Regions from separate parts of the Cellvibrio fontiphilus genome, predicted to be linked through region 2. Evidence: predicted binding sites of a transcription regulator. Region 2 holds the regulator's gene; the other holds the start of a gene.

Region 1 (7,134 bases), on a different contig from region 2:
GGCCAAGGCCTGGATATCACGGTGACAGCGCTCAATGGTGCGGTTCAGAGTTATCAAATACGCGAAAACACAACCAGTATGGATGAATTGATCGAAACGATTCACCGTATCACTGGTGGTGAAATACGTGCAGAGGTAGATGACAGTGGAAAATTGTCGTTGACCAACAATACCGGTTCCACAATCGCCGTTTCAGCAGCAGGTGGTCTGGATTTGCAATCTGCAGTGGGTATGGCCGCCTCTGTTGGTGATGGTTTGGATCAACGTGGACAAATTGTGCTCACATCGGAAGATGATAAACCTATCAAAATTTCCCGTGGTAATACCGGCAGCCTGCAGGATTTGAATAGACTCGGCTTCCGTGAAAATCAGGGAGGCGGTGTCATTGAGGGTGCAAGCATAACAACGGCAGCCGCAGAGGCCTCATGGGGCGTGGGTGACTTAACCATCAATGGTGTAGTTATCAGTAATAAAAATACCGATAGTCTTATTGGTAAGGTCAATGCGATCAACGCCGTGAGCAACGATACCGGAGTCACCGCTAACGCCTTCTCGACAGTCACTATCGACACCAGTGGAATGAGTATCGCGACTGCATTCGCAGGCACTGCCGATAATATCTTGCTCAACGGTGTCAATATCAATTTGTCGACAGTAACTACTGCCCAAGAGTTGGTGGACACCTTTAATGCCAACAGCAATACAACGGGTGTAACTGCGTCCTTGTTGGGTAACAAGATCGTGCTTGAGTCTGACCAAGGGGCGATTCGCTTTAACGATGCAACGGCAGACAGTGCATTTGGTGCCGCTAACGCAGGTTTTTCAGGCGCTGAATTTACCAAGTTCATGGCTGATGGCACTGAAGTGATTACCGCTGGTTCCATTGCTGATGGCCTGCGTGTTGAAGCTGGCATTAAATTAACCAGTGCTAACGGAAATCCGATCAGTGTTGAGTTAGGTATTAACGCAACTGCGGCTGAAATCGGCTTGCTGGAAGCTAACTCAACGGCTGGTGGCGCGTTTGGAACTGCAATCGCTTCTATCAGTATCGACACAGCAGCCAAAGCTCAAAAAGCAATTGGCGTGATTGATAAAGCGCTCACCACAATCAATGACACTCGTTCGCAACTTGGTGCGATCAACAACCGGCTGGACTTTACTATGTCTAACCTGGCGAACGTTTCTGAGAAAACCTCAGCGTCGCGTTCACGGATTGTGGATGCTGACTTTGCGGCGGAAACTGCAGCACTGAGTAGGGCGCAAGTGTTACAGCAGGCTGCACAGGCAATGTTGGCGCAATCCAATGCGCGGCCAGAGCAGGTGTTGCAGTTACTCAGATAGCAATATAAATAAACCATGCATAAAAAAACCGCAGCATGCTGCGGTTTTTTTATGCCTGTAAAATCTGGCGAATTAGAAAAACCTTCCAGCTAATAATTATCAACTAGGCTTAACTCATTAATATTACTGGCTGTTTTGGCATGTCATCTATTTTGGGTTCATCTTCATTCAGGGCGCTGTTGCGCATACTGTCACTCGCAGGGGGCTACTGGTTTTCAGGCTGGATCTCCCTGCAATTAGCTATACCTCCGGGTTTTGTTAGCGGGTTATTTCTGCCTATGGGGATAGCGTTGGGAGCCATCCTTATTTGGGGTTGGTCGATGCTCTTTGGGGTATTGATTGGATCTTGCTTGCTTAATATCTCCGTTGTTTTGTTAGCGGGGCAGTCATTTTCCTGGGCAGTGTTTAGTTTGGCCTTTGAAATTGCGCTTGGCAGTGCACTGGCGGGGGCATTCGGGGCATGGCTTATTCGTCGTTATGTTGGCTTTCCCAACGATTTAACTGATGAGCGCAAGATTTTTCTTTTTTTTATTTTGGGTGGCCCAATTGCAACCAGCATCAGTGCCAGTGTCGGTTCATTGGCGCTATTTTTTAACGGCATCATTCAAGGTAAGCAATTGTTTTACAGCTGGTGGACCTGGTGGATTGGCGATGCTATCGGTGTGCTAATCGCAACTCCGCTGATGTGTATTTTTTTTGCTGCCCCGCGAAACGTTTGGCGTAACCGCCGTGCTGCTGTGGGTGTACCACTGGTATTTAGCTCTATCGTAGTGGTAGTGGTGTTTGTGATGGCTAGTATGAGTGAGCAGAAAAAAATGGAGGCACAATTCAGGCAGGAAGCCCAGGTTGTTGTTTCTTCGGTTAAGTTGGGGCTGTCATCGGTAGAATATATATTGGCCGCTCTGGGCGGGCTCTTTATTTCGTCCGATAACGTTACGCGCAAAGAATTTAGTGCGTATATCGACCATGTTATTGTTAAAAAGCATGGTGTGTCCGGCTTTTCCTGGAATCGTTATGTCCGCCGTGATGAGCGTGAAAATTTTGAACAAAAAATGCGCAGTGAGGGCTTTGAGGGATTCTATATAAAAGAAAAAAATGCATCGGGTACTTTTGTAAAAGCGAGTGAGCGTGATGACTATGTTGTCATCGGTTATATTGAACCTTGGCAAGAAAATAATGCTATACATGGTCTTGATGTCGCGGTAGATCCAGTTCGTGCTGCTGCCTTAAATCGCGCTCTGGAATCCAATGCATTTGCTGTCACCAGCCCCCTGCAATTAATGCAAGACAAGCAATATTCTCCCGGTGTTATTGCCTTTTTTCCGGTGTTTGATCTGGCCCGATTAAACACACTGTCAGCTAATAAAAAAAACTGGTTGTTGGGTTATGCCACAGCCATTGTACGCACTAATGATTTGATCGCCGATACGCTTACCCCATTTAAAACCGATGATTACAATCTAATTATCACCGATATCACCCAAAAGGCTAATCCGCTGCGTTTTTATACCAAAGGGCAGGTAGCAATACCGGCGTATGCACAGGATCTGATTTTAGAGGAGCGTGTTGTCTTGGGGGGCCGAGAGCTATTGATCAGTGTCAGTCCAACCGAAAAGTTTTTGTCTGAACACGTCAGTTTGCAAGCCTGGTTTGTCTTGGCGGGTGGCTTGTTATTTTGTAGTTTGTTAGGCGGTTTTTTACTATCGATTAGTGGGCGTACACAACATGTCACCAACTTGGTTGAACAGCGTACACGTGAGCTAGCATCAATATTTGAAAATGCTGCCGAAGCCATTTTAGTCGTCGATGAAAACGGGGGGATTCAAAAAGCTAACCCCGCAGCGGCGACATTATTTGCTTATCCGCTCGCTGATTTTAGGCACCTACAGATTGTTGCCTTAATACCTGCTTTGCAGGGAAGGTTGAATGAGTTGCATCTTGCCGTTTTACCTAGCGAATTGCGTGAAACCATTGGTCAGCGTAGCGATGGCGCCAACGTTAGTGTAGAACTCAGTATTAGTCCGGTAGATATCAGTGAGCAAAAGTTCTTCACTTTTATCATTCATGATGTCACGGCGCGCCGCAAAGTTGATCTGTTAAAAACTGAGTTTATATCAACGGTTAGTCATGAATTGCGCACCCCCTTAACTTCCATCAAAGGTGCTTTGAGCATAGTGCTCAGCGGTAATACCGGTGTGCTCGATGAAAAAGCCAACCATTTATTGGCGATTGCCAAAAATAATGCGGATCGTTTAGCGCGGCTGGTAAACGATATTCTGGACATAGATAAATTGGAGTTTGGCAATGTGCAGTTGAATATGCAGCCAGCACCTATTTATCCACTATTAAAACAAGCAGTGGAACAAAATCACGCCTACGCTGAACGTTATTGCATCCACTTGCAGCTGGATTTACCGCGTGAGGCGTTAATGTCGCTTAGAGTCAACATTGACGCAGATCGATTTCTCCAGGTTATGTCCAATTTGATTTCTAATGCCATCAAATTCTCACACCGCCAATCAGTAGTGCGTGTAAATTTACAGCGCGAAGAAGACAATATTCTGATATCGGTGATAGACACAGGGCAGGGAATTCCTGATGAGTTTCGCCAGCGCATATTTACCAAATTTGCCCAAGCAGACTCTTCCGATACCCGTCGGCGGGATGGTACTGGGCTAGGGTTGAGTATAACCAAAGTGATTGTTGATGCCATGGGCGGGAGTATTGACTATGTCTCTACCGTCAATAAGGGCACAACCTTTACTATCCGACTGCCAATCGTGAGTTGAATCATTACTATTCAACCCTTTGCTGTTATCCATAGTTGGCATTTTTTATGCTTTGATCATTTGATGGGAATATTTGATGGGAATATTCCCCAAAAAAAGCGGCAAAAACGGCTAAAGTTTACCCACGGGTTGCCGCTATATTTACGAAGCGGTAGGCCTTTGGGTTGGGGGTAATTTCATGGTAAGCACTACATCGAGCACAACAAACAATGCATCGACAGGTTCGAGCATTATCAGTGCCTTGGGCACAGGCTCAGGTATCGATACCAATAAGCTGGCAGATCAACTGACAGAAGCCAGTAAAATGGCTCAAGCTGGACGCCTCACTACCAAGAAAACCCTGCTGGAAACACAAATTTCTGATTTCGGTTTGTTGCGCAGTTCATTGTCAAAGTTGGAAACCGCTGCCGCTGCTTTGGGAAGCGCGGATACCTTTAATGCCAAATCCCTGTCGATACCCGATACCAAACTGCTGGCCATGACTAAATTAGATGCCAAAGCCGCAGCGGGTAGTTATCAATTAAAAGTAGAGCAAATTGCCCAGTCCCAATCACTTAGTTCGGGCAGTTTTTCGTCGCTCACCTCACCTGTGGGCAAGGGTACTCTGACACTGCGTTTAGGTGAGTGGAACGCAGGCCTTACTACTTTTGGGGTGGATTCCACTAAAACCGGTGCCACCATCACGATTGACGACACCAACAATTCCCTCACTGGATTACGCGATGCCATTAATAAAGCTGATATCGGTGTATCGGCCAGTATCGTTGGGGATGGCGGAGCCTACAAACTCCTACTAACGGCGAACTCAGGTGCTAAAAGTGAAATTGAAATCACCGCCACGGAGGATGCGGGAGCATTGGGTTTGGCCAGTTTCAATTTCAATGAAACTACACGTAACCTAACCCAACAACAGGAAGGATTAGACTCCAAAATCCGTGTTAATGGTTTGTTGGTGAGCCGTGAGTCCAATCAGATTAAAGATGTTGTTGAGGGGTTGGAGTTCGATCTGTTTGAAGCTTCACTCACAGAAACAGTGAGCATCACCATTGCAGAAGACAAATCAATTGCTGAGCAAACAATTCGCGATTTTGTGACTGCCTATAACACCTTCAAAACTGAAGTGGAAAAGCTGGTCGGATTTGATACTGAATTGAAAGACTATGGCAGCCTGCATCGCGATCCCTTGGCGAAAAATCTGATGCAAGGCATTCGTAATGTATTGTCTTCTTCTGTGCCTGGCTTGAGCGATGGATTTACCAGTTTGTCCAATTTGGGAATTCGTACAGAGTTGGATGGTTCATTAAAGATTATTGAAACAGAAGGAAATACCGGCTTTCGCGCTGCTATAGATAATAATTTCGATTGGGTGCGTGATCTCTTTGTCCCCAAAACTTCATCATCAGTTACTAATATTGACGTGACTAAGTTTTCTGCAAAGAGTCAGCCCGGTAATTATGAGGTTGTCATTACCCAGCAGCCATCCAAGGGCATGTTAACTGCTAATGATGTTGCATTAACTTTTCCGATTGATACGACTGGAAAGGACTATCAGTTTAAAATCAAAATAGATGGCGCTGAATCTGCATTGATTTCACTACCGGATGGGAAAATTTATGCATCAGGTGCCGAATTGGCAACAGAGTTGCAGAGCTTGATTAACTTGGATGCAGATATTAAAGCGGCACGCGCTACTGTATCGGTGAGTTTCTCCAGCAATAAATTAGTGTTTACCTCAGATGCTTACGGCTCATCCAGTAAAGTAGAGTTTTCCGCTATAGGTGCAGACATTTCAGACTTGGGAATTGCCCTTGGCGCGGGTACCACAGGTACCAATGTAGGCGGAACCGTAAACGGTGAGGCCGCTTTTGGTTTTGGAAACGTACTTTTGCCAGCCCTGGGGAGTAAAGCAGAGGGCCTGAGTATGACGGTTCAGCCAGGCGCGACCAGCGGCACTATTACATTTTCACGCGGCTTTTCTGGCACCATGACCAGCTTGGTTAACGACTTCCTAAAGACATCCGGTCTTATCAAGGAGCGCGAAACTTCTATTAACAAAGATATTGATAAGGTTGAAAAAGACGAAGAAGCGTTGGATCGTCGCAGTGATGCTTATCGTGCGCGGTTGATGGCGCAATTCCAGGCGATGGAATCCATAGTTCGCGGTTTGAACTCTACCGGTGATTTTTTGGATGGAATTCTTGATCGCCTACCTTTTACCGCTAAAAGCGGCTGATAAATAGTCTTTTAATTACTACCCAGTCTTTAGAGCGGCTTCTGCCGCTCGGTTCACTCGTTTATCCCTGTTAATTCTCATTCCTTCCGTGACCTTTGGCAGAACCTTTGCTATATAACTAATTACTATTGCAATCGTCAAAAGTTGGACACTCCTATGCCAAAAGTATTCGCGCTCATACCTGCACGCGGTGGATCAAAGGGCATACCGCAAAAAAATATTGCCCCACTATTAGATCAACCGCTGATAGCTTATACCTTGCTTGCAGCTAAGGCATCGGGGGTGATGGATCACATCTATGTCTCCTCAGATGACGATCAAATTTTATCTGTTGCGCATTATTACGGCGTTGAGCGCCTAAAGCGTGACCCACACTTGGCCCGGGATGAATCACCTACTGATCCGGTCATTAGTGAATTTATTCATCGGATTAAACCTGCTAATAAAGACATTATTGTCTTGCTGCAGCCAACTTCACCATTACGCACTGCGGAGCATATTTGTGATGCTTTGGCTGAGTTTCGCGATTTTCCAACTTGTCACAGTTTGATCAGCGTGTATGAAATCAGTAATAAATACATGAAAGCTTATGTGGGGGGCGGGGAATTTTTACATCCCTTGGCGGGTGAACATACATCTTATACTCGTCGGCAAGATCTGCCATCGTTGTATATGCCCAATGGCGCTATCTACATTTTTAAAGTGGAAGATTTTCTGCGTGAAGAAAAAATTCCGCGCACTCACATCATTCCTTATTTAATGTCTGATGAA
Region 2 (7,134 bases):
TATCTGTGATTACCTGCGCATCATGGTGGCGGGCAACATGGCTCCGCACGAACTGGAGTCCCTCATGGAGCAAGAGTTGGAAGGGCATCATACAGAGGCATCGGTCGTGCCCGGTGCAATCCAGAATGCCGCTGATGGCTTACCTGGTTTTGGTATTGTGGCGGCGGTGCTCGGGGTGATTATCACCATGGGCAAAATTGGCGGCCCGCCTGCTGAAATTGGTGCGGCGGTAGCCGCGGCACTGGTGGGAACGCTGCTGGGGATTTTGTTCGCCTATGGTTTTATCGCCCCCTTTTCCAGCTATCTACAGGGTAAGGTTCGCGATGAAGGCCGCGCTTACGAATGTATCAAAGCGGTATTAGTGGCCTCTATGAATGGTGTGCCACCGCAGGTAGCCGTCGAGTTTGGCCGTAAAGTTCTTTTCCACAGTGTTCGTCCCAGTTTCAAAGAACTGGAAGAGCAGTATCGCGCCAGCAAGAAGTAAGGTCGATTTTCCATGGAAAAGAATTCAGCTCAGCAGCCGATCATCATCAAAAAGAAAAAGGGGCATGGCCATGGGCATCATGGCGGTTCCTGGAAGGTTGCACTCGCCGATTTTATGACCGCAATGATGGCCTTCTTTCTCTTGATGTGGCTGCTGGGAAGCACCTCGCCTGAGGAAAAAAAGGCCATCTCAGGTTACTTTCAAGACCCTGGCAGCCCATATGTAGTGGGTGAGGGTGGTGCCAATCCAGGCATAATTAATTTGGAACAACCTACCGAGCCGCTGATTCCTGCAGAGGTGGATGATACGCCTGCGCAAGAGGTTACAGAGGATCAGATCAAAAAAGAGATGGAGCGGATCGAAAACGAACAGCTGGAGGAGCTCAAACGACAACTGGAGACGGAAATCAATGCACTCGATTCGGTGTTCCAGCAAATTAAGGATCAAATCTTAATCGACTTTACCGCGTTGGGGTTGAGAATCCAGATTGTTGATAAAGACCAGCGCCCCATGTTTGATGTCGGCAGCGCCAACCTCAAACCCTATTCGGTGGAGGTGCTTCATGCGCTTGCCCCGATACTGAACAAGGTACAGAACAAAATCAGTGTGACTGGCCATACCGACTCGACTCCCTATGGTGTAGGTGCCAGTTATACCAACTGGGAATTGTCAGCAGATCGCGCTAACGCTGCGCGCCGCGCGTTACTGGAGGGGAATTATCCAGAAGGTAAGGTGGCAACAGTGCAGGGGATGGGATCGGCGGCCCCTTTTCTTATTGATCGCCCCGATGAACCTATTAATCGTCGGATCGCCATTATTGTGCTCAAGAAAGCAGTTGCCGATGCATTGGGCAGTGGTGCGGGGATAGATAGCAGCAAATTGATTAACAGCAGCGAAACATTTACCCAGCCGGCCCCCGGCCCGAAAATTCTATCGCCCAATGAAGTTAATGACGCGATCGATGCGGCAAATGCACCATAAAATGAAAAGACTTATAAAAACAAAGCCCGGATTATTCCGGGCTTTGTTTTTAATACGACCTTGGTGTTAATCCTGAGCGGCGAGTTGGTCGCGAATAAAACCGAAGAGTTTGCGCGCATTCGCAGGCGGTTTGTTTTCATCCCTTTCTTTTTGTGCCGCACGAATTAATTGACGCAGGTGTTGTACATCCAGGCCCGGGCAGGAGGTCACCAGGGTTTGGAAAATTTGTTTGTCGCCCTCAATCAGCAAATCGCGGTAGCGCTCGATCTGATGCTGACGATGCACATACTGATCGCTACGGTTTTGCATTTTCTCAACCGCTGCTTTGATTTCCTCATGGTTGCCTTCGCGCATCAAACGACCGATATACTGGATTTGGCGGCGACGCGCTTCTTTAGGCGGTAATTTGCGGGCGATATAAATGGCATCCAACATTTCTTCGCTGAGTGGAATATTGGCCAGCTGCTTTTCATTCATATCGATCAAGCTTTCGCCCAGCGCCTGCAAGGCATGCATATCGCGTTTTACCTGCGACTTGCTGAGAATGTAGTCATCCGGATTGATGTCGTCGTAGTTGTAAACCATAAAAGTATCTGTCGTATTCAGTAGGTCATGCCAAATGAAAGCCCGGCAAGGTTGGCAGCCAGTATAAAGGTGAGTAGCGTTTAAAAGGTCGCGCAGCTTAGTGCACAGAGGCTTCAGTCACAACTGCTTTGGATTAACAATAGAGTATTTATTCGCCTTCTTCAAAGCGATCTGCAATCAGGTTGCGTATAGCGCTCATCGCTATCTCCGCATCCTCGCCGTCTATATTGACTTCTATACGGCTGCCACAACTTGCGGCGAGTAGCATTAGAGACATTACACTCTTTGCATCCGCCCAGATACCCTCACCCACACGCACCTGAATGCTCGCCTTGAATTGGTTTGCCAAAGTGGCAAACTTGGCTGCCGCACGTGCGTGTAAGCCACGCTTATTGATAATGTCGAGGGTTTCGATTGGCATGGTTTAATGCTTTTTGTGTTTGTTGATATCGCGATGGCGTACCTGCACATCGTTAAAACTTTGATCAAAGTGACGTTGTAATCGTTCCGCCAGATAAACCGAGCGATGTTGTCCTCCGGTACAGCCGACAGCGATGGTGATGTAACTGCGGTTGTTTGCTTGGTAGCGAGGTAGCCAGCGTGTCAGATAGTGCTCAATGTCCTCATACATCTCTTTGACAGTGATTTGTTCTTCCAAAAACTCAATAACATCCTGATCCTTACCAGTCAGTGGGCGCAGGTTGGGTTTCCAGTGAGGGTTTGGTAAACAGCGAGCATCAAACACCAAATCGGCGTTTACAGGAATGCCGTGTTTAAAACCAAAGGACTCGAACAGGATTGCCATGGTCGATTCACTGCGCCCAACAACACGCTCTTTCACTAAATCCCGCAATTCATGCAGGTTCAAATGGCTGGTATCGATTATTTGGTCAGCACAATCCCGGATTGGCTCCAATAAATGCTGCTCAGCCGTGATGGATTCCTCAAGGCTGGTGTGCTTATCCGAAAGTGGGTGTTTGCGCCGTGTTTCGCTAAAGCGTTGAATAAGTACTGCTGGCTGAGAATCCAGAAACAAGGTCCGAAAGGGCAAATGTGCCTCTTTCAGTGTACTGATCATTTGCGGAAATATATTCAGGTCTTGCCAGGCGTTGCGCACGTCAATGCCTATGGCAAAGCGCTGCTGGTCGTCCTTGTGGATTTGTATTTGGGCTACCAATGCTGGTAGCAGGCTAACGGGTAGGTTGTCGATGCAATTAAAACCAACATCTTCCAGCACATGCAGTGCGGTACTTTTTCCTGAGCCTGACAGCCCGCTTACTATCACAAGGTGCATGGCATAGACCTACTAGGGGGCGGCTATAGCTGCTTGAAAAAGTGCTGTATCGCTGTCCGCTGTGCGCAGGCGTTGGCGGTAGTCAGCGTTGTTGAGAGCTCCTGCCAGTGCTGCCAGGGTTTGTAGATGTTCATCATGAGCATCTTCGGGTACCAACATTGCAAACAGTATGTCAACCGGTTGTGAATCTATGGCATCAAAATCGATTGGATCTGCCAGTGTGAGCAGCGCGCCTATGGTGCTATTGCAATTTGCGATGCGACAGTGGGGTATGGCGATGCCGTGCCCTATGCCGGTAGAGCCAAGGCGCTCTCTGCCGATTAGCCGGCGGAAGAGTTCGTCTGCCTCAATACCCGGAACATCCTGAGCAATAGCGTTAGCTAACAACTCTAGGGCGCGTTTTTTACTGCCGCCCTCAACACCGCAAAGCGTGCGTCCAGGGGTAATAAGATTTTGAATTTGCATGGTAGGTGTGACTAAAAGATTCTATCAATAAGTACGCGGCGAGTCTGACGACCCGCCGCATGATGATTAACGATGGCTGCGCATCTTTTCTTTGTGCTTAATTAGCTGGCGATCCAGCTTATCTGCCAGGGCATCAATAGCTGCATAGAGATCATCATGGGTTGCATCTGCAAACAAGTCCTTACCACTTACATGGATAGTGGCCTCTGCTTTCTGAATAAGTTTATCAACGGAGAGGATCACATGGGTGCTGGTAATTCGATCATGGTGGTGACTTAGACGCTCAATTTTGCTGTTGACGTAGTCTTTTAGTGAATCGGTAACTTCCAAATGATGACCACTAATGTTTATTTGCATAGATACTTCCTCTCGATAGAAACAAAATGGTTGTGATCAGCACAACCTAACAGTTCATCCTTGATTTTCTTCCGAATTAGGTACTGCTTGCCAGTGACAATACTAAGTCAAATGGTCTTACGTTCGTTTGAAGGTGGAATGTTCAGCGATTCGCGATATTTTGCGATTGTGCGACGCGCCACCTGAATTCCCTGTTCCGCCAATAAGTCGGTAATTTTGCTATCGCTCAGGGGTTTTTTGGGGTTCTCAGCGCTAACCAGTTTTTTGATAATGGCGCGAATTGCTGTCGATGAGCACTCGCCTCCACTATCGGTACTGACGTGGCTGGAGAAAAAGTACTTAAGTTCAAATATACCTTGCGGTGTATGCATATATTTTTGGGTGGTCACACGAGAGATGGTGGACTCATGCATTTCCACTATCTCGGCAATGTCATGTAATACCAGCGGTTTCATTGCCTCCGGCCCGTAGTCTAGAAAGCCGCGTTGTTTTTCTACAATACAGCTCGCCACTTTTAATAGTGTCTCGTTACGGCTCTGTAAGCTTTTTAGAAACCAGCGAGCCTCCTGTAAATTGTCTTTGAGAAAGGTATTGTCGCTACTGGAGTCGGCTCGTTTTACCATTGAAGCATAGTTGGCATTGATGCGTAGGCGCGGTGCAATTTCTGGATTTAATTCCACTATCCAGCGACCATCGCGCTTCTCTACAAACACATCAGGAACAACATATTCAGTGTCGCCGCTGGCGATAATATCGCCCGGGCGGGGGTTAAGGCTCTGGATAAGGGCTATAGCTTGGCTAAGTTCAGCTTCTTTAAGCTTGGTGCGGCGCATCAGCTGACGATAATCGCGGCTGCCTAAAATAGGTAGATAGAGCTTGGCGATAAGTTTCGCGGAATCCAGATATGGCGTCTTGGTGTCAAACTGTTGCAGCTGTACCAGCAGGCATTCCGAAAGATTCTGGCTGCAGACACCGCAGGGATCAAACTGTTGTAAGCGGTGCTGTACCGCTACCACCTCATCCAACTCCAGATCTTCCAGATCGTTGCGCATTCCCTCAAATATTTCTTCAATGCTGATTGATAGCATGCCGCTGGGTTCTACGGCATCGATGATGGCCATTGCCAGCACCCTATCACGATCAGACATTGGGGTGAGGTTAAGTTGCCACATCAGGTGGTCATAAAGTGAGTCTGTTGCAGCGCGGCGGCTTTCAAAGTCACTGTCTTCATTGTCGAAGTTGTTTGAGCTTCCCGCTGCGGAGGTTTGGTAAACGTCATCCCAACTGGTATCTACTGGTAGATCGGAAGGAATGGAGTCGCTCCAATCGCCACTATCGGCACTAAAACTCTCGCTTTCCCCATAGACATCGCTATCGCTGAATGACTCCCCATCACTAAAGTTATCGCTCTCACCAAAACTCTCGGTGTCACTGTAACTAGGCTCGCTAAAGCTATCGCTGGTGGAAGAGGTGAAGCTGTCGCTACTGGAGTAATCATTACTCGTATCGGTGCCGGACTCGGCAGCAATTTCTTGTTGGCGGTTGTAATCGATTTGATCGTCAGCACTGCCTTCGTAATCACTGCTTTGGCTAGGGGAGTCAAAGCTCTCCTCCATTTCAAGCATAGGATTTGAATCAAGCGCCTCTTGGATCTCTTGCTGTAAATCCAGGGTTGAAAGCTGCAGGAGGCGAATTGCCTGCTGCAGTTGGGGGGTCATGGTCAGCTGTTGGCCGAGTTTAAGCTGGAGAGATTGTTTCATTGTTGTTGCAACAAACCCTTAAATAACACGGTATGGAAAACATCTGTTAAGTGGAGTTTAGTCAGGGTTTGCGCTTCAAGCAACATGCTTAAGCAAGCTTTATGCCTAGTAGACAAAGAATGTTGCTTGTCAAGTTGTTTCTGCTTTGTTCGTCAGAGGCGGAAGTGCTCGCCCAGATAGACTTCGCGAACCTTGCTGTTGCTCAGCACAGTATCAGCGCTGCCCTCTGCGATTATGTGCCCCTCGCTGACGATGTAGGCCGTTTCACAGATATCAAGGGTTTCGCGCACATTATGGTCGGTTATCAATACACCTATGCCGCGATCTTTAAGATGGCGAACAATTTCTTTAATGTCATTTACAGAAATGGGGTCCACACCGGCAAAGGGTTCATCCAGAAGAATAAACTTGGGGTCTGTGGCCAGTGCGCGTGCGATTTCTACGCGGCGACGTTCGCCCCCCGAGAGCGCCATACCCAAACTATCTCGGATGTGCGTGATATGAAATTCGCTCAAGAGTGCTTCAAGTTTTTCTGCACGCGCTTTTTGGTCCAAATCCTTGCGCGTTTCAAGTATCGCCATGATGTTGTCAGCGACAGTGAGTTTGCGAAAGATAGATGCTTCCTGGGGTAAGTAGCCAATACCAGCGCGTGCGCGTCCATGGATAGGTAGCTGGGTAATATCCCTGTCATCAATAAGCACGCTACCGTTGTCGGCAGGAACCAAGCCGGCAATCATGTAAAAGCAGGTTGTTTTACCAGCGCCATTTGGCCCTAACAAACCCACTATGTGACCGCTCTCGACAGTGATCGAAACATCGATAACTACTTTGCGTTTTTTGTAGCTTTTGGCGAGATGACGCGCGTGCAAACTTGGCATAGGTTAATTGCTGCCTGGAGTGAAAGAGGGAGCCTGTGAATCACTTGCGGAGCCAGATTTTGGGGGGATGACAATTTCAATCCGCTGACCTTCACCTGCGGTGTTGCCTTCGGCTTTCATGACTTCTTTAACCAAGTCATAGTTAATGTGTGGGCCGCTCATGACGGCGCCATTTTGCTCGACGGATGCATCTTCGACCAGAAGCAAGTGCTCATTGCTGGGTGTGTAAGTAATTTGTTTGGCCGCGGCGGTAACTATCCCCTGTGTTTCTTCAGGTTGTTGTTGGAATTTAGCCGGGTTACCTGTAGCAACCATTTTTTCAACGCCACC

Evidence for each region. The regulator sigma-54, encoded in region 2, starts transcription at its own class of promoters, with help from an activator protein. The targets are predictions, from matches to a motif close to TGGCACANNNNTTGCNNT.
Region 1: fliD (flagellar filament capping protein FliD) is a predicted target of sigma-54. The motif match lies at 4,167-4,184, and genes of this name have one in related genera.

Annotation. Positions count from the first base shown of each region.
Region 1 is NZ_JBHRTF010000003.1:546,786-553,919, forward strand. Features, by position in the region: gene ACFODX_RS08030 (flagellin N-terminal helical domain-containing protein) at 1-1,341, shown strand, start outside; gene ACFODX_RS08035 (CHASE domain-containing protein) at 1,482-4,130, shown strand; gene fliD (flagellar filament capping protein FliD) at 4,309-6,363, shown strand; gene ACFODX_RS08045 (acylneuraminate cytidylyltransferase family protein) at 6,520-7,134, shown strand, end outside.
Region 2 is NZ_JBHRTF010000004.1:845,315-852,448, forward strand. Features, by position in the region: gene motA (flagellar motor stator protein MotA) at 1-484, shown strand, start outside; gene motB (flagellar motor protein MotB) at 497-1,465, shown strand; gene yjgA (ribosome biogenesis factor YjgA) at 1,532-2,050, opposite strand; gene ACFODX_RS12150 (HPr family phosphocarrier protein) at 2,199-2,471, opposite strand; gene rapZ (RNase adapter RapZ) at 2,475-3,344, opposite strand; gene ptsN (PTS IIA-like nitrogen regulatory protein PtsN) at 3,357-3,809, opposite strand; gene hpf (ribosome hibernation-promoting factor, HPF/YfiA family) at 3,876-4,166, opposite strand; gene ACFODX_RS12170 (RNA polymerase factor sigma-54) at 4,274-5,926, opposite strand; gene lptB (LPS export ABC transporter ATP-binding protein) at 6,079-6,804, opposite strand; gene lptA (lipopolysaccharide transport periplasmic protein LptA) at 6,808-7,134, opposite strand, start outside.